3 regions of the Thauera sp. SDU_THAU2 genome follow, and region 1 is predicted to be linked to each of the others. Evidence: riboswitches for the same ligand, from Rfam matches in the RefSeq annotation. Region 1 holds a riboswitch; each other region holds the start of a gene.
The links. Region 1 has a riboswitch for cobalamin ahead of AAFL97_RS23520 (ABC transporter substrate-binding protein). Riboswitches for the same ligand answer to the same signal wherever they lie in the genome.
Positions count from the first base shown of each region.

Region 2: linked by a shared signal. The riboswitch ahead of AAFL97_RS12520 (ABC transporter substrate-binding protein) and the one ahead of AAFL97_RS23520 (ABC transporter substrate-binding protein) in region 1 are both predicted to bind cobalamin.
Region 3: linked by a shared signal. The riboswitch ahead of cobO (cob(I)yrinic acid a,c-diamide adenosyltransferase) and the one ahead of AAFL97_RS23520 (ABC transporter substrate-binding protein) in region 1 are both predicted to bind cobalamin.

Region 1 covers NZ_JBBWUN010000003.1:4,664,171-4,676,807, forward strand. Annotated here, with positions in the region: gene AAFL97_RS23495 (ATP-binding protein) at 1-15, opposite strand, end outside; gene cobN (cobaltochelatase subunit CobN) at 12-3,794, opposite strand; gene cobW (cobalamin biosynthesis protein CobW) at 3,794-4,885, opposite strand; gene AAFL97_RS23510 (ABC transporter ATP-binding protein) at 4,912-5,802, opposite strand; gene AAFL97_RS23515 (FecCD family ABC transporter permease) at 5,799-6,854, opposite strand; gene AAFL97_RS23520 (ABC transporter substrate-binding protein) at 6,851-7,801, opposite strand; cobalamin riboswitch at 7,986-8,198, opposite strand; gene AAFL97_RS23525 (DEAD/DEAH box helicase) at 8,288-9,874, opposite strand; gene AAFL97_RS23530 (M48 family metallopeptidase) at 10,449-11,579, shown strand; gene sdhC (succinate dehydrogenase, cytochrome b556 subunit) at 11,863-12,249, shown strand; gene sdhD (succinate dehydrogenase, hydrophobic membrane anchor protein) at 12,246-12,590, shown strand; gene AAFL97_RS23545 (succinate dehydrogenase iron-sulfur subunit) at 12,625-12,637, shown strand, end outside.
Region 2 covers NZ_JBBWUN010000003.1:2,361,167-2,373,803, reverse strand. Annotated here, with positions in the region: gene AAFL97_RS12530 (chorismate-binding protein) at 1-119, opposite strand, end outside; gene AAFL97_RS12525 (MFS transporter) at 225-1,457, shown strand; cobalamin riboswitch at 1,504-1,695, shown strand; gene AAFL97_RS12520 (ABC transporter substrate-binding protein) at 1,812-2,834, shown strand; gene AAFL97_RS12515 (FecCD family ABC transporter permease) at 2,831-3,868, shown strand; gene AAFL97_RS12510 (ABC transporter ATP-binding protein) at 3,868-4,695, shown strand; gene AAFL97_RS12505 (pseudoazurin) at 4,685-5,125, shown strand; gene AAFL97_RS12500 (ABC transporter substrate-binding protein) at 5,266-6,390, shown strand; gene AAFL97_RS12495 (FecCD family ABC transporter permease) at 6,446-7,498, shown strand; gene AAFL97_RS12490 (ABC transporter ATP-binding protein) at 7,491-8,306, shown strand; gene AAFL97_RS12485 (plastocyanin/azurin family copper-binding protein) at 8,357-8,830, shown strand; gene AAFL97_RS12480 (OprD family outer membrane porin) at 8,827-10,161, shown strand; gene tsaA (tRNA (N6-threonylcarbamoyladenosine(37)-N6)-methyltransferase TrmO) at 10,251-10,742, opposite strand; gene AAFL97_RS12470 (GFA family protein) at 10,819-11,226, opposite strand; gene AAFL97_RS12465 (class I SAM-dependent methyltransferase) at 11,344-11,943, opposite strand; gene blaOXA (class D beta-lactamase) at 11,988-12,637, opposite strand, start outside.
Region 3 covers NZ_JBBWUN010000003.1:2,374,257-2,380,094, reverse strand. Annotated here, with positions in the region: gene lysS (lysine--tRNA ligase) at 1-1,414, opposite strand, end outside; gene AAFL97_RS12540 (methyl-accepting chemotaxis protein) at 1,770-3,566, shown strand; cobalamin riboswitch at 3,626-3,857, shown strand; gene cobO (cob(I)yrinic acid a,c-diamide adenosyltransferase) at 4,008-4,619, shown strand; gene AAFL97_RS12530 (chorismate-binding protein) at 4,632-5,838, opposite strand, start outside.

The DNA of each region.
Region 1 (12,637 bases):
CGTGGAGGCGTTCATCGTTTTTCCAGATGCTGTTCGGCGGCGAGCAGGTGCTGCTCGATGCGTTCGCGCCAGTCGCCGGGTTCCTGCCACAGGCCGCGCTGAATGGCTTCGAGCAGGCGTTCGCACATCTCGCGCAGCGCGTCGGGGTTGTGGCGCTGCAGGAAGTCGCGGGTGTGGGTGTCTTCGATATAGGCGTCGGCGACGCGGGCGTACTGGTCGTCGCGGACGACGCGGGCGGTGGCGTCGAAGGCGAACAGGTAATCGACCGTGGCCGCCATCTCGAACGCGCCTTTGTAGCCGTGGCGCTTGATGCCGGCGATCCATTTCGGGTTGGTCACGCGCGAGCGCACGACGCGGCTGATTTCCTCCTCCAGCGAGCGCACCACCGGTGCCTGCGGGTTGGCGTGGTCGCCGAAATACACCGCCGGCTGGCTGCCGGACAGGTGGCGCACCGCGGCGGTCATGCCGCCCTGGAACTGGTAGTAGTCGTCGGAGTCGAGCAGGTCGTGCTCGCGGTTGTCCTGGTTCTGCATCACCAGGTCGATGCCGGACAGGCGGCGGGCGAAGGTGTTGCGGGCCTCGCTGCCGTAGTCGTGCTGGCCGTAGGCGTGGCCGCCCCATTCGAGCCAGGCGGTGGCGAGGTCGGCGTCGTCGTCCCAGTTGCGGCCGTCGATCAGGCCTTGCAGGCCGGCGCCGTAGGCACCGGGCTTGGCGCCGAAGATGCGGTGGCCGGCGTGGCGGCGGGCCTCGCTCGCATCCATGCCTTCGGCGGCCAGTGTGGCGGCTTCGCGCAGGATGCGGGCGCGGATCGGGTTGACGTCCTCGGCTTCGTCCAGCTCGGCGACGGCCTGCACTGCGGCATCGAACAGGCGGATGACGTTGGCGAAGGCGTCGCGGAAGAAGCCGGACACGCGCAGCGTGACGTCGATGCGCGGACGGTCGAACAGCGACATCGGCAGGATCTCGAAGTCGGCCACGCGGTGGCTGCCGTCGGCCCACTTGGGCCGCACGCCGATCAGCGCGAAGGCCTGGGCGATGTCGTCGCCGCCGGTGCGCATCGTCGCCGTGCCCCATACCGACAGGCCGATCGCGCGCGGGTAGTCGCCGTGCTCTTGCACATAGCGTTCGACGAGCAGCGCGGCGGACTTCAGGCCGAGCGCCCAGCTCGTCTGCGTGGGCACGGCGCGGGTGTCGACCGAGTAGAAGTTGCGCCCGGTCGGCAGCACGTCGGGGCGGCCGCGGGTGGGGGCGCCGCTCGGGCCCGGCGGCACGAAGCGGCCGGCGAGGCCGCGCGTGAGTTGCAGCAGTTCCTGTTCGCCGCAGGCGTCGAGGCGCGGGCGCAGTTCGTGGTCGATGCGTTCGAGCACGGCGCCGGCGAGCGGCCAGTCGTGGCTTGCCGGCAGGCCTTGTTCCAGCACCTGCAATGCCAGCAGTTCGAGCCGCTCGCGGGTATCGCCGGCGTTGCGCCACAGGCCGTCGCCGAGTTCCGCGAGTACGGCCGGGCGCTGGCCGTGCCAGGGCTGGCCCCAGTCGGAGTCGAGCGGGTTGAAGCCTTCGCTGCACAGGCCGAGGTCGGTCGCCAGCGCGCGGGTCAGGCCTTCCTTGCCGCCGCGGCCGTCGCCGACCGGATGGCGCGCGAGCGCGAGCAGGGTGTCGCGCCGCAGCCGTGCGGTGGGCGAGCGGCCGAAGATGTGCAGGCCGTCGCGGATCTGCGCTTCCTTCAGGTCGCACAGGTAGGCGTCGGTGCGGTTGAGCAGGCGCTGTTCCTCTTCGGCCGTCTTCGGTTCGTCGAAGCCGAGGTCGCGGTGCAGGTCGTGGCGCAGGATGTGGTCGAGGATCTGGCGGCGCAGCAGCTCGGCGCGGCGCGGGTCGAGCATCAGCGCTTCGTAGTATTCGTCGACCTGGCGTTCGAGGTCGCGCGTCGGGCCGTAGCTTTCGGCGCGGGTCAGCGGCGGCATCAGGTGGTCGATGATCACCGCCTGGGCGCGGCGCTTGGCCTGGGTGCCTTCGCCGGGGTCGTTGACGATGAAGGGGTAGAGGTGGGGCAGCGGGCCGAAGGCGACGTCGGGCCAGCATTCGTCCGACAGCGCCACGCTCTTGCCCGGCAGCCATTCGAGGTTGCCGTGCTTGCCGACGTGCACGATGGCGTCGCTGCGCCAGACTTCGCGCAGCCAGCAGTAGAAGGCGAGGTAGTGGTGCGGCGGCACCAGGTCGGGGTCGTGGTAGCTGGCCTGGGCGTCGAGCTCGTAGCCGCGCGCGGGCTGGATGCCGACGAAGACCTGGCCGCAGCGCAGCCCGGCGATCATGAAGCGGCCCTGGCGCGTCATCGGGTCGCCGGCCGGCGGGCCCCAGCGTTCGTTCACCGCGTTGCGCACGGCCTGCGGCAGGCGCTCGAAGAAGGCGAGGTAGGTCTCCATCGCTAGGCTCTGCCGCGCCGGGCGTAAGGCCCACTGCTCGGGATCGTTGGTGATGCCTTCCTTCAACTGCAGCATCAGTGCGTCGCCGTCGGCCGGGATGGCCTCGGTGGCATAGCCCTCGTCGCGCAGGCGTTCGAGGATGGTGATCACCGAGGCCGGGGTGTCGAGGCCGACGCCGTTGCCCAGCCGGCCTTCGCGGCTGGGGTAGTTGGCCAGGATCAGCGCCAGCCGCTTGCCGGCGTTGGGCAGCGCGCGCAGCCGGCACCAGCGCCGCGCCAGCTCGGCGACGAAGGCCATGCGCTCGGGCTGCGGGCGGTATTGCACGACGTCGCACTGGGTCAGTTCGCAGCGGTGCGACAAGCCCTTGAAGCTGACCGCGCGGCTGATGATGCGGCCGTCCACTTCGGGCAGGGCGATGTGCATGGCGATGTCGCGCGGCGCCAGGCCGTGCGGATCGGTCCGCCAGCCTTCCTCGTTGCCGCCGGACAGGATGAGCTGCAGCACCGGGATGTCGTCGACCAGCGCATGGTCGCCGGGATCGTCCAGCGCGGACTGCGAGAACGCGGTGGTGTTGAGGATCAGCGCCACTTCGTGCTCGCGGCACAGCCGGCGCAGGGTGTCGGCGCACAGCGCGTCCTTCAGCGACAGCAGCGCGATCGGCAGCGGGTTCAGGCCGCGCGCGGCCAGCGTGTCGCACAGGTGGGCGAACACCGCGGTGTTGCCGGCCTGCAGGTGGGCGCGGTAGAACAGCACGGCGACGCAGGGTGCGCCGGGCTGCCAGTCCCTTTGCCAGCTTTCCACCGAGCCGAGTTCCTGGCGCGGGTGGAACACCGCCACCGAGGGCAGCGGCCGCGGCGGCGGCATCTGCAAGGGCAGCGCGAAGAACTGCGCGGCGAGGAACTGGTGGAAGGCGCGTGCGTTGGCCGGCCCGCCTTCGCGCAGGTAGCGCCACAGCGTGCGGCAGGTATCGGCATCGACCGTGCTCTTCTGCAGCAGATTGCTGTCTTCGGTGGTGTCGCCGGAGAACATCACCAGCGCGATGCCGCGCGCGCGGCACAGTTCGCCGATGCGCTCGGTGCCGTAGGGCCAGTAGCTCTCGCCGCCGAGGTGGTCGATGACGATGACGCGGGCATGCTGCAGCACGTCGTCGAGGTAGAGGTCGACCGAAGCCGGCTGGCGCAGGTGCAGCAGGTTGGCCAGCCGCAGGCTCGGAAAACCTTCGATGCCCTCGCTCGCGGCCGGCCAGGCGGCGGCGAGCAGCGCCAGCGTGGTGTCGGCGGCGCTGAGGATGACGATGTCGGCCGGATCCTGCGCGATGCGCGTGATGACCGAGGCGTCGTCGACGAAGCCGCCGGGCTGGGCCGCGAGCAGGTGCATCAGGCGGCTCCGGCGGGGGCGTCGGCAGCGATGGCGGCCGCGTTCAGGGCGTCGCGCAGGGTGTTGGCATCGAGGTCTTCGCCGATCAGCACCAGGTGGGTGCGCGGCGTCTCGTCGGCCAGCCAGCGGCGGTCGAAGTAGCTGTCGAAGCGGCGGCCGACGCCATGTACCACCAGGCGCATCGGCTTGCCGGGCAGGGCGACGAAGCCCTTGACGCGGTAGATGGCGTTTTCGGCGGTGAGCGTGTGCAGGATCTCGAGCAGGCGCTCGCGCTCGACCAGCGGCAGATCGATCACCACCGAGTCGAAGGCGTCGTGATCGTGGTCATGCTCCTCGCCTTCCTCGTGATCGTGGTGGCTCTGGCGCAGGTGGATGTTCTCTTCCGAGGCGGCGCCGAGGCCGAGCACGATGCCGAGGTCGATGCGGCCCTGGTCGGCGGCGACGATCTTCACCTCGGGCGGCAGCTCCTCGCGCACCAGGGCTTCGACGCGGGCGCGGGCCTCGGCGTCGGCGAGGTCGGTCTTGGACAGCACGACCAGATCGGCGGCCGACAACTGGTCCTCGAACAGCTCGTGCAGCGGCGATTCGTGGTCCAGGTTGGGATCGGCGCGGCGCTGGGCATCGACCGCCGGCGGATTGGCGGCGAACTGGCCGGACGCGGCGGCGGGCACGTCGACCACGGTGACGACCGCATCCACCGTGCAGGCGTTGCGGATCTCGGGCCAGTTGAAGGCCTGCACCAGCGGCTTGGGCAGGGCCAGGCCGGACGTCTCGATCAGGATGTGGTCGATCTCGCCACGGCGCGCGATCAGTTCGCGCATCACCGGGTAGAACTCTTCCTGCACGGTGCAGCACAGGCAGCCGTTGGCCAGCTCGAACAGTTCGCCCGGACGTTCCTGGCCGTCCTCGTCGCAGCCGATGCCGCAGCCGCGCAGGATGTCGCCGTCGATGCCGAGCTCGCCGAACTCATTGACGATCACGGCGATGCGGCGGCCCTCGGCGTTGTTCAGGATGTGGCGCAGCAGCGTGGTCTTGCCGCTGCCGAGGAAGCCGGTGACGATGGTGGCGGGGATTCTGGCCTGGACGGACATGGAGTTTCTCCTGGAAGGTCGGGAATTCAGCGGCTGGGGGATGCGAACGCGCTTGCGGGCGGAGCAGCCGTTCCGGCATGCGAATCTTTGCTGGAGGGTGCAGGCGCCGATGCGCCCACATCGTTCTCAGGTGCTTGTGCCGCGCCTTCGGGCCGGCAGCGCCAGGGTACGACGTAGGGCTGGCGTTCGTGCTCGCCCAGCATTGCCTGCACCTGGTACACGCGCTGCAGGTTGGCGGCGGTGAGCACGGTGCGCGGGGCGCCGCAGGCCACGGCGCGGCCGTGGTCCATCAGCAGCACGCGGTGGCAGAAGCGGCTGGCCAGCGTCAAGTCGTGCAGCACCACCATCACCGTGCGGCCGAGCGCGCACTGCTCGCGCAGCAGTTCCATCACGCTCAGCTGGTGGAAGGGGTCGAGCGCCGCGACCGGCTCGTCGGCCAGCAGCAGCGGCGCATCGACGGCCAGGGCGCGTGCCAGCCGGGCGCGGGCGCGTTCACCGCCGGACAATTGATCGAGCCGGCGCTCGGCCAGCGCTTCCAGCCGCATCTGGGCCATCGCCCGGGTGACGGCCTCGTCGCCGTCCGGTGCCGCGCGCCAGCGTGGGCGGTGTGGCAGGCGGCCGAGGGCGACGAAGTCGCGCACCGTCAGCGGCCAGGCGGCATGGTCGCCCTGGGCGAGATAGGCCAGCCGGGTGGCGCGCTGGCGCGGCGACAGCGCGGCCAGCGGTGTGCCGTCGAGCCGGATCGCGCCCTGGTGCGGCAGCAACTGCGCCACCGCCCGCAGCAGGCTGCTCTTGCCGGCGCCGTTGGGGCCGATCAGGCCGAACAGTTCGCCCTGGCCGATTTCGGTCGAGACGCCGTCGACCAGGGTCGCGCTGCCGCGGCGCACGAAGAGGGATTCGATGAGCAGCCGCGTCATGCCCGCCCCAGCCGTTCGCGCAGCACCAGCACGAAGAAGAAGGGCGCGCCGATCAATGCCGTGACCACGCCCAGCATCAGTTCGAAGCCGCCGCTGACCAGGCGCAGCACGACGTCGGCGGCCAGCAGCAGCACCGCGCCGCCGAGTGCGCTCGACACCAGCAGGCGCGCCGGGTGGTAGCCCACGGCGCGGCGCAGCATGTGCGGCACCACCAGGCCGACGAAGCCGATCGCGCCGGTCACGGCGACGCTGGCGCCGACGCACAGCGCGGTGCCGACGACCACCTGCGCGCGCAGGCGGGCGAGATTGACGCCCATGCTGGCGGCTTCGTCCTCGCCCACCGACAGCGCGTCGAGGTCGCGCCCGCAGGCGGCCAGCAGGGCGAGGCCGGTGAGCACGAAAGGCAGGCACAGGCGGATGTCGTCGAAGCTGCGATCGGCCAGCGAACCGAGCAGCCACAGCACGATGTCCTGGACGTCGGTCGGGTTGGGGGCGAGGTTGATCGCCAGCGAAGTCAGCGCGCCGGCCAGCGAGGACAGCGCCACGCCGGCCAGGATCAGCGTCAGGTTGCCGGTGCCGCGGCGGGCGATGCGGTACAGCACCAGCGTCGCCAGGCCGGCGCAGCTCATCGCCGCAGCCGGCAGCAGCCAGGGCGTCAACTGGGCGAGGCCGAAGTACAGGCACAGCACTGCGCCCAGGCTGGCGCTGGAGCTGATGCCGAGCAGGCCCGGCTCGGCGAGCGGATTGCGCAGCAGGCCCTGCAGCGCCGCGCCCGACATGCCGAGCGAAGCGCCGACCAGGATCGCCAGCAGCACGCGCGGCAGGCGGATCTCGGCGACGATGGCATGCTGGCGGGCCAGCGCTTCGGACGCGCCATCGCCGACCGGCAGCAGCGCGGCGGCGACGTCGGTCAGCGCCAGTTGCACCGGGCCGATGCCGAGCGAAACCAGCGCGAGCGCAAGCAGGGCCAGCGCGAGCAGGCCGTTGAGCGGCAGCGCGTGTTGGCCGGTGCGCGGCAGCGGTGTACGGGATGTGGCTTGGCCGGCCGTCATTGTGGCACCTGTGTCGGTGAGGCTGTGATTTGCTGCCTGCCGTTCGTCGTTTCCCCCTCGACCCCTCCGCCGCTTGGGGAGAGGGGCGCCTGGCTCAGGGACAACTGGGCCGGCGGGCTCAGGCGGGCCAATTGTGCGGCGATGTCTTCGGCGGCCTCGATGAGCTGCCAGTTGCTGCAGCCCCAGTCGTTGCCGTCCATGCGGACCACCGGGCGTTCGGCGAGCAGCGTCCGCATCAGCGGATGGCGGGCGAAGCCGGAGCGGGCATACGCGGTGTCGTTGAGCATGCTGCTGACGACGAAGACATCGGGCGGGTCGGTCACCACGTCCTCCAGCGCGACCCGGCCCCAGCCGCGGCGGCCGGATTCGGTCGCGTGGTTGCGCACGCTGGCGGCCTGGAACACCGCGTCGACATAGGTGCCGGCGCCGGCAGTGCCGCCGTTGGGGCGCAGGTAGAGCGCGCGGGCCGGATGCGTGATCGCCTGCAGGTGGGCGATGCGGGCCTGGACGTTCGCCACCAGCGCCTCGCCGGCGGCGCTGCGGCCGAGCCGGCCGGCGATCTGCCGGGTGCTGGCGAAGATGCCGTCCCAGTCGGTGGGGTAGGGCACGGTGACGATCTCGATGCCGTGGCGCTCGAACAGCGCGGCCTGGTGGCGTGCCTGCCAGCGCCGCGACGCCAGCACGACATCGGGGCGCAGGGCCAGCACTTCCTCGGCGCTGCCGTCGTTGACGGGATGGCGGCGAGCCTGTTCGTACATGTCGGTACGACGCGGGTCCTGGCTCTTGCGCGACACCGAGACGATCTGCGCCGGGTCGGCGAGGCCGAGCACCAGCATGTCGGCGCACAGGTTGGTCGACATCACGCGCGGCAGCGCCGTGCCGGACGCAGCGAAGGCGAAAGTGCCGGGCAGCAGGGCCAGCAGCGCGGCGAGCAGGCGCACGGCCATCTCAGCTGCCGGCGCCGGGCGCTTGCACCGTGCCGGCCCTGAAGGCGTGGGAAAAAGAGAGGTCGTGGCGCGTGTTGTCCTGGTCCATGGCTGCGGCTGTGGCGACGATCGGCCTGGGGACGGAGAACGGAAGGCCAAAGCCGGGACGGCAGGCCAGACGGCGATCGCCCGCACCCCGGGGCAGTGACCTTCAATCGACCAGGCCGGTCTTCTGGCTCTCCTTCGTCCGGATGTCCGCGGCCTTCCCGGGCATGGCCCAGTGGCAGGGGGCGGAATCCGTCAGGACTACAGCAGCGGGGGCTGCGCCGGAATGGCCGCTGGAGGCGGTATCACCGGACTTCCCGTTTCACCCTGTCCGCGACGGCGTGACAGGGCACCTGGATCGAATGCGCGCGAAGCTTAAGTGAGGGCCCGGGGGTTTGGCAAGCCGCGAGTCGGGTGGGAGCGGGCCGGCACGCGTGCTTGTGCCGGCCCGGCGCTTCAGGTTCAGCGGTTGCCGTTGCCGGGCTTGGCGGAGAACAAGGCTGCGCGCGGCGCGGCGGGACGGCTGGCGCGGGCTCGATTGCCATCGACGTCCGCGCGGCGGTTGTCGACGGCGCGGTTGCCGTTGGCTTCACCGCGGCGCGACGCATGGGAAACACGATTGCCGTCCACATCGGGGCGCGAGGGCTGCATGCGGTTGCCGTTGATCTCGCGTGGCTCGCTGCTGCGCGGTGCGCGGTTGCCGTCGGCCTCGCCGCGGCGCGGCTGCGAGCGGCTGCCCGATTTGCCCTGGCCGGTGCCGCGTCCGCCGGCGTTGGCACGATCGCCGCGTGGTGCGCCGGACTGGGCGCCATTGCGGCCCTGGCCGGGACGGCCGCCGCCACGGCGCTGCAAGGGTTCGCGCTGGTGGTCGGCGTCATGGGCGGCTTCGGCGCCGGCGCTGGGCACGAAGTCCTCGGCCACGGCACGGTCGATGCGGCGCTTGATCAGGCGCTCGATCGCGGTCAGCAGCTTGATCTCTTCGTCATCGACCAGCGAGATGGCGTTGCCGGCGGCGCCGGCGCGGCCGGTGCGGCCGATGCGGTGCACATAGTCTTCCGGCACGTTGGGCAGCTCGAAGTTGACCACCTGCGGCAACTGGTCGATGTCGAGGCCGCGTGCGGCGATGTCGGTCGCCACCAGCACCGGCAGCGAGCCGTCCTTGAACTGCGCCAGTGCCCGCGTGCGCGCCGCCTGGCTCTTGTTGCCGTGGATCGCGGCGGCGGCGATGCCGTGCTTGGTGAGGTATTCGGCCAGCTTGTTGGCGCCATGCTTGGTGCGGGTGAACACCAGCGCCTGGAACCACTGCTTTTCCTTGATCAGGTGGGCGAGCAGTTCGCGCTTCTGCTTCTGGCCGATCATGTAGACCGCCTGGTCGACGCGTTCGGCGGTGGTGTTGCGCGGCGCGACTTCGACCGTGGCCGGATCGTGCAGCAGGCCGTGGGCCAGTTCGCGGATCTCGTCCGAGAACGTGGCCGAGAACAGCAGGTTCTGGCGCTTCTTCGGCAGCAGCGCGAGTACCTTGCGGATGTCGCGGATGAAGCCCATGTCGAGCATGCGGTCGGCTTCGTCCAGCACCAGGATCTCGACGCCGGACAGGTCCACGGTTTTCTGCCCGACGTGGTCGAGCAGGCGGCCGGGCGTGGCGACCAGGATGTCCACGCGCTTTTTCAGCGCGCCGATCTGCGGATTGATGTTGACGCCGCCGAACATCACCAGCGAAGTCAGCGGCAGGTGCTTGCCGTAGGTCTTGACCGATTCCTCGACCTGCGCGGCGAGTTCGCGCGTCGGCGTCAGGATCAGGCAGCGCGGGCGGCCGGGCGGGTGCGGGTGGGCGTGGGTCTGCGACAGCATGTGCAGCAGCGGCAGCGTGAAACCGGCGGTCTTGCCGGTGCCGGTCTGGGCGGCGGCGAGCAGGTCGCCGCCGGCGAGTACTTGCGGAATGGCCTGGGCCTGGATCGGCGTCGGCGAGGTATAGCCCGCTTCGCCGATGGCGCGCAGGATGGGTTCGGCCAGCCCGAGGCTGGCGAAAGTGACGACTTCGGAATTCATTCGATGGTTTCCGGCGCCAGTCCGTCGCGCATTCGTGGCGACACCAATCCGGACTGGCGGGAGAGATCCGCGGCAGGGGCCGGCCGGATCGTTGCAGGAATCGCCGCGATCGATCGGTCAAGCCACGGCGAGTCGGCACTATAGAGGCTATGCGGGCTCGATGCGAGCTTTTTGTGCACAGCAGCGAAAAGATGGGTATATCTCGGGCAGCATCGCAGCTGTGCCCGAATCGATGCCCAGGCTTGCGAGCGGTCCAGCCGGCAGCCGTCGCTGCCTGGCTCCTAACACATCACGCAAAAGTCCTGCTGCAGAGCAAAAAACAAATTATGTAAGAAAAATATGTTGCAAGATGAAAATCCATTCGTAATAATCCATAAGGCATAATCGAAAGGCATGAAGGAGCGCCAGTGCTCGTGCGCAGGAAGAGGCATGGAGCGGGCGCCGCGTTTGCCCGGGCGGTGGAAGGTGGGGCACGGTGCCGGAAGCCCGGTCGTGCCAGTGAGAACCCTGTGTGGAATGCGTTAAAGTTCCCGGTTCAGAATGGTGCTCTATGTTCTCAGGTACTCCGTTTCTCATGAGATCGCCCGCTTCCGGCAAAAGGCTGTTCGTATTGCGCGCACGCCTCGCCCGGCGCCTGACCTTGCTCGCCCTGGCCGGTTTTGCCGGGGGCATGCTGCTGCTCGCCGTCCTGGTCGGCGGGGTGGTGCATGCGCTGGCCTGCAGCTGGGATGCGGTCGTCAGCGGCCATCCCTTCGCCAGCGGCTTGTGGAGCCTGTGCGCAGTGCTGTTGTCGCTGTGCAGCGCCGCGGTCGCCGACGTTCTGTTCAGCGCACCGCCCCGGCCGCAGGGCATCTGCCTGACACGCGAGACGGCCGGGGGGTTGTTTGCGCTGCTCGATACCATGGCCGCGCGGCTGGGCATCGAGCCGATCCAGCACGTGTTCATCACCGACGACATGAACGCGCACATCCACCAGCGGCCTGCCTGGGGCGTGGCCGGGCCGCTGAGCACCTGCCTGATGATCGGCCTGCCGCTTGCGCACAGCCTGTCGCCGGCACAGTTCACCGCGGTACTGGCTCATGAGCTGGGGCATCTTTCGGCCCAGCGGCGCGGCTGGGCCGGCGTCGCCGGGGCATTGCGCGCGTGGTGGGCGCGGACCCTGGATCGTGCGAGCACCGGGTTTGCCTGCATCGCGCCGTGGCTGGACGAGAAGTCGGTCGGCTTCTGCGTCCAGATGCTGCGCCTGGCGCGCATCGAGGAGTTCGAGGCGGATGCCATTGCGGCCGAGCTCGTCGGCCATGACCTGATGGGCGAGGCACTGGTCGAAGTCAGCCTCAAGTCGCATTTCCTGGAACACGATTTCTGGCCGCAGATCGAGGCCTACAACGCCAGCCGCGCGCGGCCGGCATTATGGCCGTTCCGCGACATGGCGCTCGGCGTGGAGGCGGGCTTCATGCGCACGGTGTCCGACCATGCGGTGGCGGTCGAGGAGAGCCTGGACGAGCGCTACGCCTTCCATCCGTCCCTGCAGCAGCGTTTGAGCGCGCTGCGCGTGCCTTGCCGGGTGCCCGCAGGCGAAGGGACTTCGGCCGCCGTGCATTTCCTCGCGCCGGTGCTGCCGCGCCTGGCGATGTCCTTCGACCGCGCCTGGTGGCGGGCGTGGCGCAAGAACAGGCGCAGGCGCTACGAGATGTTCGAAGGCTGAGAGGAGCGCCTCGCAGGCCGGAAGCGCCGCGGCCGCGATGCCAGGCCCGACGCTCATCGGCCCGACGCCGGACCGCCCAGAACACGGCCGATGAAAGCTCTCTGGTCGCACGGCCATGGCTTGGCCCGGGCACGATTCGACTGCGCCCCTCCCCCGATGCTTCCGACGCCCGCCTGAGCAGGCCTTTTCCCGTTTCATGGTCTATGGTCAGACGAGAAGCCGGCGCAGATGCAGCTCCGGCAGACTTCGCACGGCCGCTGCAGAGCGGATGAGGGAGGAGGGCATGGCGAAACCCGGCGACTCGCGCTCCGTGTTCCTGGATCTCTTCCGGATCCGCTTTCCGATCGGTGCGATCGCATCGATCCTCCACCGGGTCTCCGGCGTCCTGCTTTTCCTCGCCCTGCCGCCGCTGGCACTCGGGCTGGACATGTCGCTGCGTGGCGAGGCGCAGTTCGAGGCCCTGCGCAGCTTGCTGCCGGCACCGTGGCGGATCGTGCTCGGCACGATCCTGGCGTGGGCAGCAACGCACCACCTGCTCGCCGGCATCCGCCACCTGCTGATGGACGTCGGTGTCGGCAGCGCGCTCGGTACGGCACGTGCCAGTGCCCGCGCAGTGCTGGCGATTGCGCTGCTCGCCGCCCTGTTCGCTGCCTGGCGGGGGCTGTCATGAGACTGTTCCGCGGCCAGAGCGCCTGGCTGATGCAGCGCATCAGCGCGCTGCTGGTGCTGATCCTGCTCGCGGCCGGCGGCCTGGCGCTGCTGTCCGGCCCGCCGCTCGAGTATGCGCATTGGCACGCTTTCGCCACCGGCCTTCACGGCGGCCCGTTGATCATGCTGCTGTTCGCTGCGCTGTGCGCGCACGCCTGGGTCGGCATGCGCGACATCGTGCTCGACTACATCCACCCCCGCGCCCCGCGCCTGGTCGTGCTGACGCTGCTTGCGCTCATCCTGTTCGCGGTGCTCGTGCGCGTGCTGCTGACGCTCGCCACCCATTTCGCCCCGCTCGCCTGACCACTGCCGGCAAGGCCCGCGCGGAGGAGACGACATGAAGCTCTCGA
Region 2 (12,637 bases), 2.3 Mb from region 1:
AGTGGGCGCACCTCGTCCAGGCTGTGCGCGGCCAGTATCGCGCGAGGTTGGCCGAAGGCATGGCGCAGGCGCGGCGCGCTGCTGTCGCGGGGATCGGTGAAGTCGATGAAGCTGGTCACGGCGAAGGTGCTGGGGCTCGTCAGGATGTCAGGCCTGCATTTTGCACGCTGGGCGTGCTCGGGGTGTGCTATAAGCCCGCGCAATCGCTCTTCCGTGCATTCCACATGAATCAAGCCCTTCCCGGCACCGTTGCCGACAGCGACCTGCCGTCGCGCCGTCTGCTGCTTTCCACCCAACTGGTCTTCAACATCGGCTTCTATGCCATCGTGCCCTTCCTGGCCCTGCACATGAGCCAGAACCTGGCGCTGGCGGGCTGGATGGTGGGCCTGGTGCTGGGGGTGCGGACCTTCTCGCAGCAGGGCATGTTCTTCATCGGCGGCACGCTGGCCGAGCGTTACGGCTGCCGCACGCTGATCCTGTGCGGCTGCGTGGTGCGCATCGCCGGCTATCTGTGCTTCGCCGCTGCCGATTCGGCGGCGATGCTGCTGCTCGGCGCCTGCCTCACCGGCATCGGCGGCGCGCTGTTCTCGCCCTGCATGGAGGCGCTGGCGGCGCGCATCGATGCGCAGCCTGACGGCAAGGGGCGCAACATCTTCGCCCAGTTCGCGGTGTATGGCGAAGTGGGCGCGGTGGCGGGGCCGCTGCTCGGCAGCCTGCTGTTCGACATCGGCTTCATGCAGATGGCGCTGGTCAGTGCCGGCGTGTTCCTGCTGGCGCTGCTGGTGCTGTGGTCGCGGCTGCCGGCGCTGAAGCCGGCTGCGCCGGGGGCGGGCGGCTGGGGTTGGCGCGAGCTGTTCGCCAACCGTCCTTTCCTGCTGTTCATGCTGTTCTACAGCAGCTATCTGCTGAGCTATAACCAGATGTACCTGGGCCTGCCGGTGGAGCTGGAGCGTTCGCAGGGCGGCGCGCGCGACATGGCCTGGCTGTTCGCGCTGGCCTCGGTGCTGGTGGTGAGCTGCCAGATGCCGCTGGCGGCGCTGTGCAAGCGCCTGCCGCCGCGGCTGCCGCTGGTGCTGGGTTTTGCGCTGCTGGCGGCGGCTTTCGTCAATCTGGCGCTGTGGTCGGCCATCCCGCCGCTGGCCGGCATCTGGCGCTTGCTGCCGGCAGTGCTGACGGTGGTATTGCTGACGGCCGGCCAGATGTGTGCGGTGCCGGTGGCGATGGCGCTGGTGCCGGTCTTCGCCCGCCGGCGCCTGCTGCCGGTGCATTACGGTGCGCTGGCCTCGGCCGGCGGGCTGATGGTGCTGTTCGGCAACATGCTGCTGGGCAAGCTGTTCGCCGGGATACCGGCCGAGCCGGGCGCCGGTGTGCTGGCCTGGAGCGTGGCGGCGGCCTTTCCGGCCTCGAGTACGCTGTATTTCGCCTTTGCCCGGGCCGCACTGCCCCGCCCGGCATGACGCCAGCACAGGACAGGACGATGATGCAATGCGCCAAATGCTCGGGCTATAATCGCGCCGCACCGGTTTCCGCAAGGAATTAATTGGGAATCCGCAAGGGCCGCATGGCCCCAAACGGAACTGCCCCCGCAACTGTAGGCGCCGAGCCTGCTCCACGATGCCACTGGCTTGCCCGGGAAGGCTGGAGCGAGGCGACGAAGCGCGAGTCAGGAGACCTGCCGGCCGCATCGTTGACCATAGACCGGCGGGGTGTCCGGGAAGGGCAATCCCGCGACGGCCTCGGCCTGTCCTCATCCGGGATGTGCTTTCCATGCTGCACACCGCCATGTATACGCCCAATTGGAGATCGCATCCATGGCACTGCCCAGCCTCGAAGTTTCCCGCCTTGCCGTTCTGTTCGCCGGCCTCGGCCTGTCCGCCGCCGCCTTCGCCGCGCCGACCCAGTACCCGCTCACCGTCGAGAACTGCGGCCAGCAACTGAAGTTCGCCAAGGCGCCGACCAAGGCCGTGACCATCGGCCAGGGCGGTACGGAAGCCTTCTACGCGCTGGGCCTGGGCGACAAGCTGGTCGGCACCTCGCTGTGGTTCAACTCGGTATCGCCGGAATTCGCCGAACAGAATGCCAAGGTCGAGCGCCTGGCCGACAACGACCCGAGCTTCGAGGCGGTGCTCGGCAAGCGTCCCGAACTGGTTGCCGTGCAGTTCGAGTGGATGGTCGGCCCGCAAGGCGTGGTCGGCACCCGCGAGCAGTTCCATGACGTGAACATCCCGACCTACATCCTGCCGTCCGACTGCGAAGGCAAGGACAACCTGGTCGGCGCCGACGGCACCCGCCTGCAGCCTTTCGACATCGCCAGTGTTTACAAGGGCGTGCAGCAGCTCGCGCAGATCTTCGACGTGCAGGCGCGCGGCGAAGAGCTGGTGAACAGCTACAAGGCCCGTGTCGCCGCTGCCCAGGAAAAGGCGCGCGCGAACGGTGCGGACAAGCTGTCGGCGGTGTTCTGGTTCTCCAGCGCCGACCTCGAGATCGACCCCTATGTGGCTGGCCGCAAGGGCGTCGCCGACTACATGCTGGCCTCGCTGGGCATCCGCAACGTCATCGAGTCCAACGAGGAATGGCCGACCGTGGGCTGGGAAACCATCGCCAAGGCCAACCCGGACATCCTGATCATCGCGCGCATGGATCGCCGCCGCTTCCCGGCCGACGACCATGAGAAGAAGCTCGAATTCCTCAAGTCCGACCCGGTGACGCGCAACATGGAAGCGGTCAAGCACAAGCGCATCGTCATCATGGACGCCGATGCCATGCAGGCCAGCACCCGCATGGTCGCCGGCATCGAGCAACTGGCCGAGGAAGCCGCCAGGATCAAGCGATGAGCCGTGCCGGCCATTCCCTGGTCGTGCCCGTTTTCGGGCACGGCCTGTGGGTTGTTCCGCTGCTGTGCCTGGCGGTGGCCGCCGGCGTGGCGATCGGCGAGACGCCGATCAGCCTGCCGGTGATCGGCCAGGTGCTGGCGAACAAGCTGTGGGAGGCCGGTTATGTGCTCGACCCGATCGACGAGGGCATCGTCTGGAACTACCGCCTGACGCGCACCATCGTCGCCGCCGCCTGTGGCGCGGGGCTGGCTATTTCGGGCCTGATCCTGCAGTCGCTGCTGCGCAACCCGCTGGCCGAACCCTATCTGCTGGGCATCTCGGCCGGTGCGTCGACCGGTGCGGTGCTGGTCACGCTCGCCGGCATCGGCGCCGGCGCGATCTCGCTGTCGATGGGCGCTTTCGTCGGTGCCATCGCCGCCTTCCTGCTGGTGGCGATGCTGGCGCATTCGGCGCGCGGTGGCACCGGTGGCGGCCAGATCATCCTCGCCGGCATCGCCGGCTCGCAGCTGTTCAATGCGCTCACCGCCTTCCTGATCACCAAGTCGGCGAGCGCCGAGCAGGCGCGCGGCATCATGTTCTGGCTACTGGGCAATCTCAGCGGCGTGCGCTGGCATTCGGTCACGCTGGCGGTGCCGGTGGTGCTGGTCGGCCTGCTGGTCTGCATCTGGCATCGCCGTTCGCTGGACGCCTTCACCTTCGGCGCCGACTCGGCCGCCAGCCTCGGCATTCCGGTGCGGCAGGTGCGCCTGGTGCTGATCGGCTGTGCGGCGCTGGTGACGGCGGTGATGGTGTCGATCGTCGGTTCGATCGGCTTCGTCGGCCTGGTCATTCCGCACGCGGTGCGCCTGCTGGTGGGCGTGCGCCATGCCCGCCTGGTGCCGCTCAGCGCCTTGGCCGGAGCCTTGTTCCTGATCGCCGCCGACGTGCTGTCGCGCACGCTGATCAAGGGCCAGGTGCTGCCGATCGGTGTCATCACCGCGCTTGTCGGTGCGCCGGTGTTCGCGCTGATCCTGATCCGCGGAGGGCGCCGCTGATGGGCATGTCGACGGCCCGCCCGCCGGTGCTGGCGTGCGAGAACCTGAGCTATGCGGTGGGGGAGACCTGGCTGCTGCGCGACGTCGGCTTCAGCGTGCACGAGGGCGAGAACCTCGGCATCGTCGGCCCCAATGGCTCGGGCAAGTCCACGCTCATCAAACTGCTGACCGGCATCCACAAGCCGGCCAGCGGCGTGGTGCGCCTGCTCGGCCAACCATTGGCGAAGATGCGCCGCCGCGACATCGCCCAACTGCTGGCGGTGGTCGAGCAGCACGCCGAGACGGGCGATGCCATCCAGGTGCGGGATGCGGTCGAGCTGGGGCGCACGCCCTGGTTGTCGGCGCTGGCGCCGTGGACCCGGGAGGACGAACGCATCGTCCTCGAAGCGATGCGCGACGTCGCCATCGAGCACCTGCAGAACCGCATCTGGCACAGCCTGTCCGGCGGCGAGCGCCAGCGCGTGCATATCGCCCGCGCACTGGCGCAGCGGCCGACCGTGCTGGTGCTGGACGAGCCGACCAACCACCTCGACATCCAGCATCAGCTCTCGCTGCTCAAGCTGGTCCATACCCTGCCGGTGACCACGGTCGCGGCGCTGCACGACCTCAACCAGGCCCTCGGCTGCGACCGCCTGGCGGTGATGGAGCGCGGACAGATGGTTGCGCTCGGCGCGCCGCACGAGGTGCTGACGCCCGAACGCCTGCGCACCACCTTCGGCGTGCAGGGCCACTGGCTGACCGATCCGCTGGACGGCGCACGCGTGCTGCGCTTGCGCCAGCTTTCAAGCCCGAAATCCAGAGAAGGAAATACCGTTCATGCTCAATAAACTGCTCTGCGCGCTCGCGCTGTGTGCGCTGCTTCCCGCGACGGCCGCGGCCGAAGTGCACGAGATCAAGATGCTCAACCGTGGCGATGCCGGCCCGATGATCTACGAGCCGGACTTCGTGCGCGTCGCGCCCGGCGACACCGTCAAGTTCCTCGCCACCCATCGCACCCACAACGCCGCGTCCATCCCCGGCATGCTGCCGGAAGGGGCGGCGCCCTTCAAAGGCAAGATCGACGAGGAAATCGAACTGAAGCTGGATGTTCCCGGCTACTACGGCGTGCAGTGCATTCCGCACATCGGCATGGGCATGGTGATGCTGATCCAGGTCGGCGAGCCGGAATCGCCGATGTCGGCACTGCCGGCGAGCCTGCCGAAACGGGCTGCCGAGCGCTTCAACACGATCATCGAGCGGGAAGCGCTCATGAAATGAGAATGTTCGAGCTACTCAAGTTGGATTGATCGGCAGATAGATTTGGTAAATGAGAGTGGATATCATTTGCGTTGCCAGGGAAAGTGGGCTGCTATAGACTCCGCCCAACTTCAACCCGCTGTCCTTGGAAATCACTCGCCATGATGAATCTCAAGCACCTGGCCAAAAGCCTGCTCGTCTCTGCCTGCATCAGTGCATCGGCATTTGCCGCTCATGCCGAAGTCAAGACCCTGACCGACATCAGCGGCCAGCAGGTCACGCTCGACCTGCCCGCCAAGCGCGTGGCGCTGGGCTTCTATTTCGAAGACTACATGGCCGTGGCCGGCGAGCAGGGCTGGACCAAGGTGGTCGGCATCTCGAAGGAAGCCTGGAAGGGCTGGCGGCCGACGAGCTGGAAGCTCTACACCGACCACATGCCTGCCATCGACGAACTGCCCGACATGGGCGAGGTCGAGATCATGACTTTCTCGGTGGAGAAGGTCATCGAACTCAAGCCCGACGTGCTGGTGCTGGCCGAATGGCAGGTGCTGGGCCTGGGCAGCGACGTGGACCAGATCAAGGAAGCCGGCATCCCCATCGTGGTGGTGGATTACAACGCGCAGAAGCTGGAGAACCACCTGAAGAGCACCGAGCTGTTCGGCGAGATTGCCGGTCAACCCGATCGCGCCGCCGCGATCAACAAGGACTACAAGGACGCGATCGACGACATCAACGCCCGCCTGGCCAAGGCCGGCCTGCCCAAGCCCAAGGCCTATGCCGAATTCGGCAACAAGGGTCCGGGCGAAGTCGGCTTCACCTACGGCAAGAACATGTGGGGCGGCATGATCGAACAGGCCGGCGGCATCAACATCGCCAAGCCCTTCGTCGAATGGTGGGGGCCGATCAACCCCGAGCAGATCCTGGCTTCGATGCCGGACGTGGTGTTCATCACCGGTACGGAAGGCGGCAACCTGTCCAAGACGTCCACCGCGATGCGCATCGGCCAGGGCGTGGACCGCAAGGAATCGGCCGAGCGCCTGGCCGGCTACACCAAGCGGCCGGGCTGGGACGCGCTGCCGGCGGTCAAGAACAAGCGCCTGCATGCGCTGTACCAGGGCGCGTCGCGCACCCAGGCCGACTACACGATGGTGCAGTACATCGCCAAGGCGCTGTACCCCGAAGTGTTCGCCGACCTGAACCCGGAGCAGAACTACATCGACTTCTACAAGAAGTACCTGCCGGTGGTGCCGCAGGGCACTTTTGCCACCAACCTGGACGGGCAGTAAGCACGATCGGCCGTGACGCAGGGCTTTTGCCCTGCGTCACGGCCATGGAGTTTCCATGCAACTTTCCGCTCAACTGGAGTCGGCACAGCTGACACACCGCCGCCGCGAACGCCGCCGTGGCGGCTTTTTGCTTGTGTTCGCGGTGCTCTGTCTGTTCACGCTGGTGCTGGATATCGCCACCGGCCCGTCGATGATCGGTCTGGTCGACGTCGTGCAGACCCTGCTCAATGTGGACGAGGCCGACAGCTCCACCCGCGCCATCGTCATGAACATGCGGCTGCCGATCGCAGCGATGGCGCTGGTCGTTGGAGCGTCGCTGGCGCTGGGCGGTGCCGAGATGCAGACCCTGCTGAACAACCCGATGGCCAGCCCTTACACGCTGGGCCTGGCGGCGGCATCGGGTTTCGGTGCGGCGCTGACGCTGTATTTCGACGGTTTCGGCCTGCCGACCCTGATCGCCGTGCCGCTGGGCGGTTTCGTCTTCTGCATGCTGGCGGCGGGGCTGCTGTTCGTGCTGGCTTCGGTGCGCGGCATCAGCACCTATGTGCTGGTGCTGGCAGGCATCTCGCTGCTGTTCCTGTTCCAGGCGCTGCTGAGCCTGCTGCAATACATCGCTTCACCGGAGCTCAGCCAGCAGATCACCTTCTGGCTGTTCGGCAGCCTGCTGAAAAGCCACTGGTACAGCGTGGCCTGCGTGGCCGGGGTGCTGGCGGTCTGCACCGTGCTGCTGATGCGCGACGCCTGGAAGCTGACCGCCTTGCGCATGGGCGAGGAGCGCGCCGCGAGCCTGGGTGTGAACGTGCGCTGGCTGCGGCTGAAGACGCTGGCGCTGGTGTCGCTGATCACCGCCACGGCGATCGGCTTCGTCGGCGTGATCGGCTTCATCGGCCTGGTGGCGCCGCACATCGCCCGCATGCTGGTGGGCGAGGATCAGCGCTACTACATCCCGCTGTCGATGCTGTGCGGCGCCTGCCTGCTGTCGGCTTCGTCGGTGCTGTCCAAGACCATCCTGCCGGGGGCAATTTTCCCGATCGGCATCGTCACCGCGCTGATCGGCGTGCCCTTCTTCTTCGTGCTGATCCTGCAGAGCCTGCGCAAACATGCTTGATATCACTGACGCCACCGTGCTGAGGGGCAAGGACACCATTCTCGAAGGCATTTCCCTGCAACTGCATCCGGGGCGGCTGTACGCCATCATCGGCCCCAACGGCGCCGGCAAGTCCACCCTGCTGAAGATGGTCACGGGACAGTTGCAGCAAGTGAGGGGGCAGGTGCGTCACGGCAATGTGCAGAAAGACCATTCCCGCCTGACGCAGTGGCAGGCCGCGATGGCCTACATGCCGCAGGACATCAACCTGGACGTGGATCTGAGTGCGGTGGAAGTGGTGCTGCTCGGACGCCTGACCAACCTCGGCATGCACATCAGCGACGAACTGCTGCAGCAGGCGCTGGCCGCCCTGCAGACCGTCGGCCTGCTGCATCTGGCCAACCGCTCGGTTGCCCGCCTGAGCGGCGGACAGCGCCAGATGGTGCTGTTCGCCCAGTTGCTGATGCGGCAAAGCCCGCTGATGCTGCTCGACGAGCCGGTCAGCGCGCTGGATCTGAGGCATCAGGTGCAGTTGCTCGACATCCTGCTGGCGCAGACGCGCCAGCGCAACTGCATCACCCTGACCGTGCTGCACGACCTGAACCTGGTGGCGCAGTACGCGGACGAGGCCATCGTCATCGCCGAGCGCGGCGTCCAGGCGCAAGGTGCGCCGAACGAAGTAATGAGCGCCGGCTTCCTGGAGCGCATCTACGGCATCCGCACTGACGTCGTCACCGGCTGCGATGGCCTGCCGCGCATCACGCCGCTCCGCGGCGCGTTCGGCGGTGCCGCTGGCAGGGCCGTGGAAGCTGCGTGTCAGCCCGCCTGATCCGTGCCTCGAGACCGTTTTCCTTTGTTAACTCACTCGACTCATCAACCATGAAAACTAGAAACTGGATGGCTGCCGTAGCCTGCATCGCAGCTACGACCCTGGCCCCCCAAGCCTGGGGGGCCGATCACGTCGTGGAAATGCTCGACATCGACGATGCCGGTGCCACGATGGCCTTCAAGCCGATGTACCTCACGGTTCAGCCGGGCGATACGGTCACCTTCAAGCCGACGCACAAGACCCATTTCGTCAAGCTGATGACCGCGCCTGCCGGCGTGAAGAAATTCACCAGCCAGGAAGACGAGGAATACACCGTCACCTTCGACAAGCCCGGCATGTATTTCTACGTCTGCCCGCCGCACATGATGATGGCGATGATCGGCGCGATCCAGGTCGGTGAAGGCGAGGAAATGCAATCGCAGGTGCCCGCCGCCGTGAAGTCGGTGCAGGGCCTGCGCGGGCGCATGATGACCAACGCCAACCGCGCCGACGAGCTCATCGGCCTGATGGAGGCGGCGAAGTGAAATCCATCAAGAACACCCCTCTGGCGCTCTGCGCACTTGTCTCCGCGCTGGCGGTTTCCATGCAGGCCCATGCCGGCGCCCAGGACGAGGCCAAGGGCTTCGTCGAAGGTGCCAGCCTGAAGATGCAGAACCGCCTGCTGTACGAGCGGCTCAACTATCAGCACGGCGACACCACGCGCGTGGTGAAGGGGCCGCGCTCGGACAAGGCCGAAGAAATCGGCTACGGCCTGATGCTCAACTTCGAATCGGGTTACACGCAGGGCACGGTCGGCTTCGGCGTCGATGCGCATGCCTATGGCGGGCTGAATCTGGGTGCGGATCCGGATACCGTGCGCAGCAATCCGCGCTATCTCGCGCGGGACGACGACGACCTGAAGGACGCCTTCGGCCGCGCCGGTGCAGTGGTGAAGCTGCGGTTTTCCAATACCGAGCTGAAGTACGGCGAAATGCGCACCAAGAATCCGATCTTCCACTCGTCGGATACCCGCCTGCTGCCCGAAACCAACCGCGGCTGGCTGCTGAGCAGCAACGAGATCAAGAACCTGTCGCTGCAGGCCGGCCGCTTCACCCAGTGGGCCGACCGCAATTCGCGCAAGAACGGCGGCGAACTGCTGGCCAACTACTCGGGTGTCAACGGCAATTCCTTCAGCTTCGCCGGTGGCAACTGGACCACGCCGGTCGCGGGGCTGAGCCTGTCCGGCTACTACGGCCGCTATGAGGACGTGTGGAACACCGCCTATCTGGGCGGCTTCTACAAGATGGCGCTGGCCGACAAGCAGTCACTGTCGTTCAGCCTGAACCTTTACCGCAACGCCGACACCGGCAAGGCCAAGGCCGGCAAGGTGGACAACACCACCTGGAGCCTGATGAGCACTTATGCCTTCGGCGTGCACAAGCTGGGGCTGGGGTACCAGAAGGTGGATGGCGATACGCCGTTCGACTACGTCAACCGCGGCTCGATCTGGCTGGAAAACGCCATGCAGATCTCCGACTTCAATGCTCCGAACGAGGCATCCTGGCAACTGAAGTATGACGTCGATCTCGGCCAGATGGTCACGCCGGGCCTGACGGCAGGCGTGGCCTACACGCGGGGTTCCGACATCGACTACCGTCGCATGAACAGCGTCTACACCAATTTCCTCGGTGCGCCGGGCTCGGGCGGCAAGCACTGGGAACGCGACATGATCGTTCGCTACACGGTGCAGGAAGGCAAGGCCAAGGGCCTGGCCCTGCAATTGCGCTACAGCGTTCATCGCGCCAACAAGGCCCAGGGCGAACTGAGCGTGGATCAGATCCGCCTGGTGGCGGAAATGCCGCTGAGCATTTTCTGATCGGTGGTGCAGCCGGCCTGGCGATGGGCCGGCTGCACCCCCAGGCCATACGGCCGCACACCTTGCCGGCCGCAGCTGCATGCCGCTTGCTAGCGCATGCGACCGTCGGACAGCTTGCCCGGCAACTGCCCAAGGCGTTCGGCGAACCAGCCGATGCGCTCGGTGTGGCGGACGTCGAATGCCGGTACGTAAGGCTTGATGTCCAGCACCGGCGTGCCATCGACCATGTCGTTGCCTTCGAACGACAGCCGCGCACCATCGATCCCTGCGAGCCGCACGATCGACAGGCCGATCCGGTTCGGGCGGCTCGGCGCCCGCGTCGCGAACACGCCATGGCTGGCGTCGTCGAGGAAGGGCACCACTTCCAGCGGTTCGTCCGTCCCGAGATGAAGGCGGGTGAGCAGGATGATGTACTCGAATTCCGCCAGATCCTTGAGGCCGGCAACGAATTCGGCGAAGACCTCGATTTCTCCCTTCACCTCCGGCACACCGGCCGTCTGGATCGGAACGCCTTCCTTCGACGTGAACGGGCTCAGAACCCGGCCGATGGGGCGCATACGGATGAAGTCGGAATCATTCATGGATTTTCGGGCCTTGCACAGTTAGCAAAGAGACGGCGCTACATAGTGCATCATGAAGCGCCTTATGAGGTTCGCTTCAGTCCTCCTTGCCACCCGGCATGAACTGCTCGAATACCTGCTGGCCGGTGAGCTTGTGCGTCTCGTTCCTGAAGTCGTAGAACGGTGGCTTCTCGTCGATGAAGATCTCATTGGTGAGCCGGAATTGAGTGTCCTGGAAAAGCCCGGCTGGTAGGATGTACTCGTTGCTCGGCAGCAGGTGGTAGAACAGGTGCGTTCCGCATGTGGAACAAAAGCCGCGCTCGGCCCAGTCGGATGAGCGATAGGTGGAAGGCGTGTCGCCACTGAACCGGACGCCCGCTCCACAGTGTACGGCGAACATCGGCCCACCCGACCAGCGCCTGCACATGGAGCAGTGGCAAAGTCCCACTTCGGTGTGATCGTCGGCTTCGACTTCGGTGGCACCGCACAAGCATGAACCCTTCATGGCAATCTCCTCGACGTTTGGTTATGGAGGCGATGTTCATTCGGCATCGTTGCGTTCAAGATCCAGTGGCAGACCCTGGCACAAATTACGTCTTTCATGTTCGTTTATCAGGTCTCGTTACCGTTTTCTGACAATGAGATCGAAACGATGCCAGTGATGCGGAACATGCCCGCCATCCCCCTCGATTTCGCGCAGCAGTTCAACCTCCAAGCCGTTACACAAGGCATCGACATCTTCCCTGCGATGGAAACTCATTTCAGGGTGCCCGGCCCAGTCATGCCTGTCGCCAAAGAGGTGGCCGACGAACACTCCGCCGGGCTCGAGCGCTGCGACGATCGAGGCCCAGAAGGACGGAAAACTCGCCGGGGCGCAGAACGGCAAGCTGAGCCCTGCGTGAATGAGCGCGGAGGATGGCAGCTCCCCCAAGTCTTCGAAGCACGAGACAACGGTGACCAGGTTGCCACCGGAACCCTTGGCTGCCAACGCGTCGACACGCCGGATTGCATGTGGCTCCTTGTCGATGGCCAGGACGTTCCAGTGCGCGTTCAGCAACAGCGAGGTCTCGATGCCGGCGCCGCAACCAAGATCGATGGCGTGGCCATTGCCACGGGGCAGAAGCTCAGGACCAAGCGCGCGGCGGAGAAGTGGAGAGACTGCGCGATCCTGGTTGGCTCGATAGAAGGCTTCCCATCCACTCTCTGCATCTCTGGCTGACATCAGGATCGTCCTTTCGTCTTATCGCGTAAGTTGCTGAAGCGGCTCTATTTTCCAGCTTCCGGACTGGTCGATGGGTCGGCCGGCAAGGCCTCGATGGAGCGAAGTATTGACCGCGCGACCGCCTCTCTCTTGTACAGGTCGTCCATCCTGTTGGGAGTATCGATGTTCAGCGCGAAGAACACGGGGCCCGTGGGCCACTCGACCCAGCCTACCCACCAGCCCATGCTGCCTTCCCAGCCCGTTTTCGCGCGCAGTATCCAGTTGCGGCCTGCCTCCACGATCATGAGGTCCTTGACCAGGCGCTGATGTTCCACCCGGAAGGGCAGCTCGTTCCGATAGAGTTTTCTGAGAAACGCGACCTGCTCCTGTGCCGAGATTGCAAGCTCGCCATCTATCCAGTAATCGCCATCCTTGGTCGAAGGATCGGCGTTGCCATAGTCGATTTGCTCGAGATAATGCCTGGCGCGGCTTTCGCCGATCTCCTTGGCAAACAGCTCATAGACCCAGACGGTGGAATTTCGCATTGCGGATCGCAAGTCCTGATCCTGGTTGTGGCCTGCGAAGCTCCTCTCGACACCGTCCCAGTGAAAAACCTGGAATTCATCGCGAACCACGCCTGCATCGAGTGCAAAAAGCGTATGTGGAATCTTGAACGTCGAGGCGGGCGAATAGCGCTTCTCCGATCGGGAGATAT
Region 3 (5,838 bases), 2.3 Mb from region 1:
TGCCGCAGCCGCCGGTCGGCGGCAGGCCGTATTCGAGCGCGCGGATGTAGTCGGCGTCGAAGTACATGGCTTCCTCGTCGCCGGCTTCCTTGGCCTCGACCTGGGCACGGAAGCGTGCGGCCTGGTCTTCGGGGTCGTTCAGCTCGGAGAAGCCGTTGGCGATTTCGCGGCCGACGATGAAGAGCTCGAAGCGTTCGGTGATCTCGGGGTCGCTGTCCGAGGCGCGGGCCAGCGGCGAGACTTCGACCGGGTAGTCGATGATGAAGGTCGGCTCCCACAGCTGGCTTTCGGCGCAGGCTTCGAACAGCTGCAGCTGCAGGCTGCCGAGGCCGCCCGGCTTGACCTTCTCGCCGAAGGCGACGATCTGCTGCCTGACCCATTCGGCGTCGGCCAGCTGTACCTCGGTGAACTCCGGGTGGTACTTGCGGATGGCCTGGACGATGGTCAGGCGGTGGAAGGGCTTGGACAGGTCCAGTTCGCGGCCCTGGTAGACGAAGCTCTCGGCGCCCAGCGCCTCGCGCGCGGCCTGGCGGATCAGGCCTTCGGTGAAGTCCATCAGCGTGCGGTAGTTCGCGTACGCCTCGTAGAACTCCATCATCGTGAATTCGGGGTTGTGGCGCGGGCTGAGGCCTTCGTTGCGGAAGTTGCGGTTGACCTCGAACACCTTCTCGAAGCCGCCCACCACCAGGCGCTTCAGGTAGAGCTCGGGCGCGATGCGCAGGAACAGCTCCATGTCGAGCGCATTGTGGTGGGTGACGAAGGGCTTGGCCGCGGCGCCGCCGGGAATGGGGTGCATCATCGGCGTCTCGACTTCGAGGAAGCCGTGGCCGGTCATGTAGTTGCGGATCGACTGCACGATGCGGCTGCGCGCGGCGAAGGTGAAGCGCGACTGCTCGCTGACGATCAGGTCGACGTAACGCTGGCGGTACTTCTGCTCGACGTCGGTGAGGCCGTGGAACTTGTCCGGCAGCGGGCGCAGGCTCTTGGTCAGCAGGCGGATCTCGCCGGCCTTGACCGACAGCTCGCCGGTCTTGGTCTTGAACACGGTGCCGATGCAGCCGACGATGTCGCCGATGTCCCAGGTCTTGAACTGGGCGTAGACGTCCTCGCCGACGCCGTCGCGCTGCACGTAGAGCTGGATGCGGCCCGACAGATCCTGGATGGTGACGAAGCTCGCCTTGCCCATCACCCGCTTGAGCATGATGCGGCCGGCCACCCTGACTTCCACCGGCAGCGCTTCCAGCGCCTCGGCTTCCTTGTCGCCGTACAGCTCGGCGAGCTTGCCGGCGGTGTTCTCGCGCGAGAAGTCGTTGGGGAAGGCGCGGCCGCTGCTGCGCCAGGCGGCGAGCTTGTCGCGGCGCTCGGCGATCAGGTGATTCTCGTCCTGCGGCGGGGTGTTCGTCTGGTCGGACATGTTTTCGGTTCGGGAGATGAGGATGCGTGGGCACCGGCAAGGCGCCGGCGACAAAGGCGTGATTGTCGCAGGCCGGCGCAGGCAGGGCAATTGCGAGGCCGCGGCCGGCACGGATGGGAACGGCGGGAGGGCGGCCGGGAGGGCAGGCAGTGACGCGGCGCTCGCAGGTCGGTGGCCGTTTATTTGCCAAAAATGAGATTTATGTCCTTGTTTCTATCCCCATTGTGGGGAATATTCCGTCAAAAAATACTGCGCGCTGCATCGAAATCTGTTCTCAAGTGCAGGTGCGCAGAACCGATAGAGGGGCTCGGAGATAGTTGATGAACACGAATTTCTAGCTCGGGAACCACACCAAATGAGCACGTTGAGACAGCTGTACGAGACTGTCGAGAAGACCTTCTGGAACACGCTGACCAAGAAGCTGTGCAGCTTCCTGCTGTTGTTCTTTTTCAATCTGGGCTATCTGGCCGTGCAGGCCTGGCAGACCTCGGAGATCGGCCGCGCGCTGGCCGACGGCAGCATCGCGCCGGAGTTCGCGGCGCGCATCCTCGGTGCGCTCGAGGCCGGGCAATGGGTGATGATCGTCATCAGCGCCGTGGCGCTGGCCTGCATCCTCGGCCAGATCGCCTACCTGCGCCACCTGATCGTGCGCCCGATCCGCGGCATGATCGGCATCTTCGAGGAGATCGGCCGCGGCGAAGGCGACTTCTCGCGCGACCTGCCGCTCATCACCCACGACGAGTTCCGCGAGCTGGCCTGCAGCTACAACCGCTTTGCCGAAAAGATGCGCCACATCATCGGCGAAGTGCGCACCACCAGCGTTGGCATCGCGCGCGAGGCGGTGCAGGTCAAGCTGCGCGTCGAGGCCGCGGCCAGGCACGCGCGGGAGCAGGGGCAGATGACCACGGCGGTGTTCGATGCCAGCAGCGCATCCACTGCCGCCATCGAGCAGGTGTCGCAGAGCGCGCGGCAGATTGCCGAGTCCACCGCCGACAACCTGCGCATCGCACGCGGTTCGCTGCGCGAGATGCAGGACATCGCCGGCAAGATCAATTCGGTCAGCAACAAGGTGACCGAATTCAATCGCACGGTGGACGACTTGTCGCAGCGCTCCGAGAGCGTGAAGCAGATTGCCGTGCTGATCCGCGAGATTGCCGACCAGACCAATCTGCTGGCGCTCAATGCGGCAATCGAGGCCGCGCGGGCGGGCGAGGCCGGGCGCGGCTTCGCCGTGGTGGCCGACGAGGTGCGCAAGCTGGCCGAGCGGGTCAACAACGCGACCGCCGAGATTGTCGGCAACATCAACGGCATGCTCGAACTGGTGTCGGAGACGCGCAGCGAGAACGAGGTGATCAATGCCGACGTGCTGCAGACGCGCGAAGTCGTCGACCGGTCGGCAACCCAGTTCGGCCACATGGTGGGCGAGTTCGAGGCGACCGGAAGGCAGCTCGAGCAGATCGCCACGGCGATGGGTTCGCTGGCGGACACCAATGTCAGCGTGCATGAGAAGGTCAGTGCCATCAACGCCTTGTCGCACTCCGTCGCCGGACAGATGGATGAGAGCGAGCGGGGCACGGAACAGCTCGCCAAGGCGACCGAAGGCGTGCAGGAACTGGTGTCGCGCTTCAAGACCGGGCGCGGCGCCTTCGACCAGATCGTCGAACAGACGCGCCGCTTCCGCGACGAGGTGCAGGGACAGCTCGAACAGATGGCCGCCGGCCGCATCGACATCTTCGAGCGGCGCTACCAGCCCATTCCCGGCACCAATCCGCCGAAGTACCGTGTGGCATGGGGCGAGGAGTTCGTCCGCCGCTGCCAGGCCTTGCTCGACGACAGCCTGGCCTCGATCCGCGGCGGCGTATTCGCCGTTGCGGTCAATGCAGACAGCTACCTGCCGGCGCACAACGCCAAATTCTCCCGGCCGCTGACCGGCAACTACGAACAGGATCTGGTGGGCAACCGTACCTGCCGCAAGTTCGAAAGCCCGTCCGAGCTGCGCGCCGCGCGCAATACCGAACCCTTGCTGCTGCAAACCTACCGCCGTGACACCGGCGAGATCCTGTGCGACATCGCCATGCCGATCATGGCCGCTGGCCGCCACTGGGGCAACGTGCGCATCGGCGTGCCGGCCGAGAGCTTGCTCGGCAACTGAACTGCCGGCGGGCATTGCGCGGGGTGCGCATTGCCCGCGGGACCGCTGCGGGCGTATAGTGCGGCCCGCATCGATCGGGAGCTTTCGCGGGCATTCGCGCGCGGAGCGAAACAGGAAGTCCGGTGAAGCGGGGGGCGTGCCTGCCCATTTTTTTCCGCCATTCCGGCGCAGTCCCCGCTGCTGTGAGCCGGACGGTGCCGCCATTTCGGCCACTGGAGCGTGCTGCTTCGGGAAGGCGGCGGCAACCGGATGAAGGCGAGCCAGAAGACCGACCCGTTCGACGAGACAGGTGAATGCCCCGGGGTGCGGGCGGACTGCCGATCGGTCGCGCGGGCCTTGCCTGCGCCTTGCTCCGGCTGCTTTCGAGCGGCTTTGCTGCGCATTCACCGTCGTCATTCTTCCCCCTCCGGTTCCGACAGAGACGAGATGGAGGCCGGACCGATGGAAGAGGACAAGAAGCAGAGCCACAACGCGCGCATGCAGCGCAAGAAGGAAGTCGTCGATGCCGCCATCGAACGGGCGCAGGAGGAGCGCGGCATCGTCATCCTGATCACCGGCAACGGCAAGGGCAAGACCACTTCGGCCTTCGGCACCCTGTATCGCGCACTCGGCCACGGCCAGCGCGCCGGCGTGGTGCAGTTCATCAAGGGCACGCACGCCACCGGCGAAGTCATCTTCCTGCAGAAGCAGGGGCTGGACAGCGCGGTCCAGTACCACGCCATGGCCACCGGCTTCACCTGGAACACGCAGAACTGGGACGCCGACAAGCGCGCCGCCGACGAAGCCTGGGCGCAGGCCAGCCGCATGCTGGCCGACCCCGCGCTCGACCTGGTGCTGCTCGACGAGCTGACCTACATGCTCAAGTACAACTACCTCGACACCGAGCAGGTGCTCGCCGCGATCCGCGCCCGCCCGCCGCGCCAGACCGTCATCGTCACCGGCCGCGCGGCCAAGCCGGAATTGGCCGAGCTGGCCGACACGGTCAGCGAGATCGCCGACCGCAAGCACGCCTTCAAGGCGGGCGTGAAGGCGCAGGCGGGTATCGACTTCTGAGCTGGCCAGCCGTCAGTTGGATGGCGCCAGCCGTGCCTCCAGCCAGCCGCGCAGGCTGTTGATGAAGGCCCAGCCCTGCACGCGCGGCAGATCCTGCACGCGCACCACGGCTTCAGTCACGCGGCCTTGACGCAGCGCGATGGCGCGGCCGACGCCGGGCAGCAGGCCGCAGGCGAGGGGAGGCGTGACCCAGCGGCCGTGGATCAGCATGGCGAGGTTGCCGAAAGTGGATTCGGTGATCTCGCCGGCCTCGTTGTAGAGCACGGTGTCGAACACGCCCGAGCCCGCTGCGGGCGCGAAGGCGGCGTAGTGCGCGCGGCGGGTGGTCTTGTGGCGGCTGAATTCGCTGTGTGCCTGGAGGAAGGGGTGGGCGGCCAGCGCCAGCAGTACCGGTTCCGGCGTGGGTGCGAGAGCGGCGGCTTCGGTGCGGAGTGCGCCCTGCGCATTCAGCAGCAGGCGCACGCGCCAGGCGTCCTGGCCGCGCGTGCGTACGAGCTCGTCGAGGCAGGCGTCGATGCGCGATTCATCCCAGGGGTAGCCGAAGTGCGCGGCGGCGGCCCGCATGCGGGCGACATGCTCGCTGCGATGGCGCAACTCGCCGTCATGCAGGCCCAGGGTTTCCAGCAAGTCGAAGGGTGCGCTGGCGCGTTCGACGAAGGCACGCTTGGCGGCCCATTCCGCCCATTCGTCGCCGGCGCTGGCGCCCCAGACGATGCCGCTGCCGATGCCGCAGCGGGCAGCGCTGCCTTTCATTTCGATGCTGCGGATCGGCACGTTGAAGGTGGCGGCGATGCCGCGCCGGCCGTCGGGCGAAACGTGGGGACGAACCACGCCGACGGCGCCGCAGTAGACGCCTCGCGGCCCGCCTTCGAGGGCGCGGATCATGCGCATTGCCTCAACCTTGGGCGCACCGGTGACCGAGCCGCAGGGAAACAGCGCGGCGAACACGTCGGCGAGCCGCGTGCCGGTCCGGGTGCGCGCCACCACGTCGGAAGTCATCTGCCACACGGTGGGCAGGGCCTCGGTGTGGAACAGCGCGGGCACGCGCACGCTGTGCGGCTCGGCGATGCGCGAGAGGTCGTTGCGCAGCAGATCCACGATCATGACGTTCTCGGCGCGTTCCTTGGGGCTGGCGCGCAGCCGCGCGGCCAGCGCGGCGTCTTCGTCGGGCGTGGTACCGCGCGGGGCCGTGCCTTTCATCGGCCGCGTGAGGATCTCG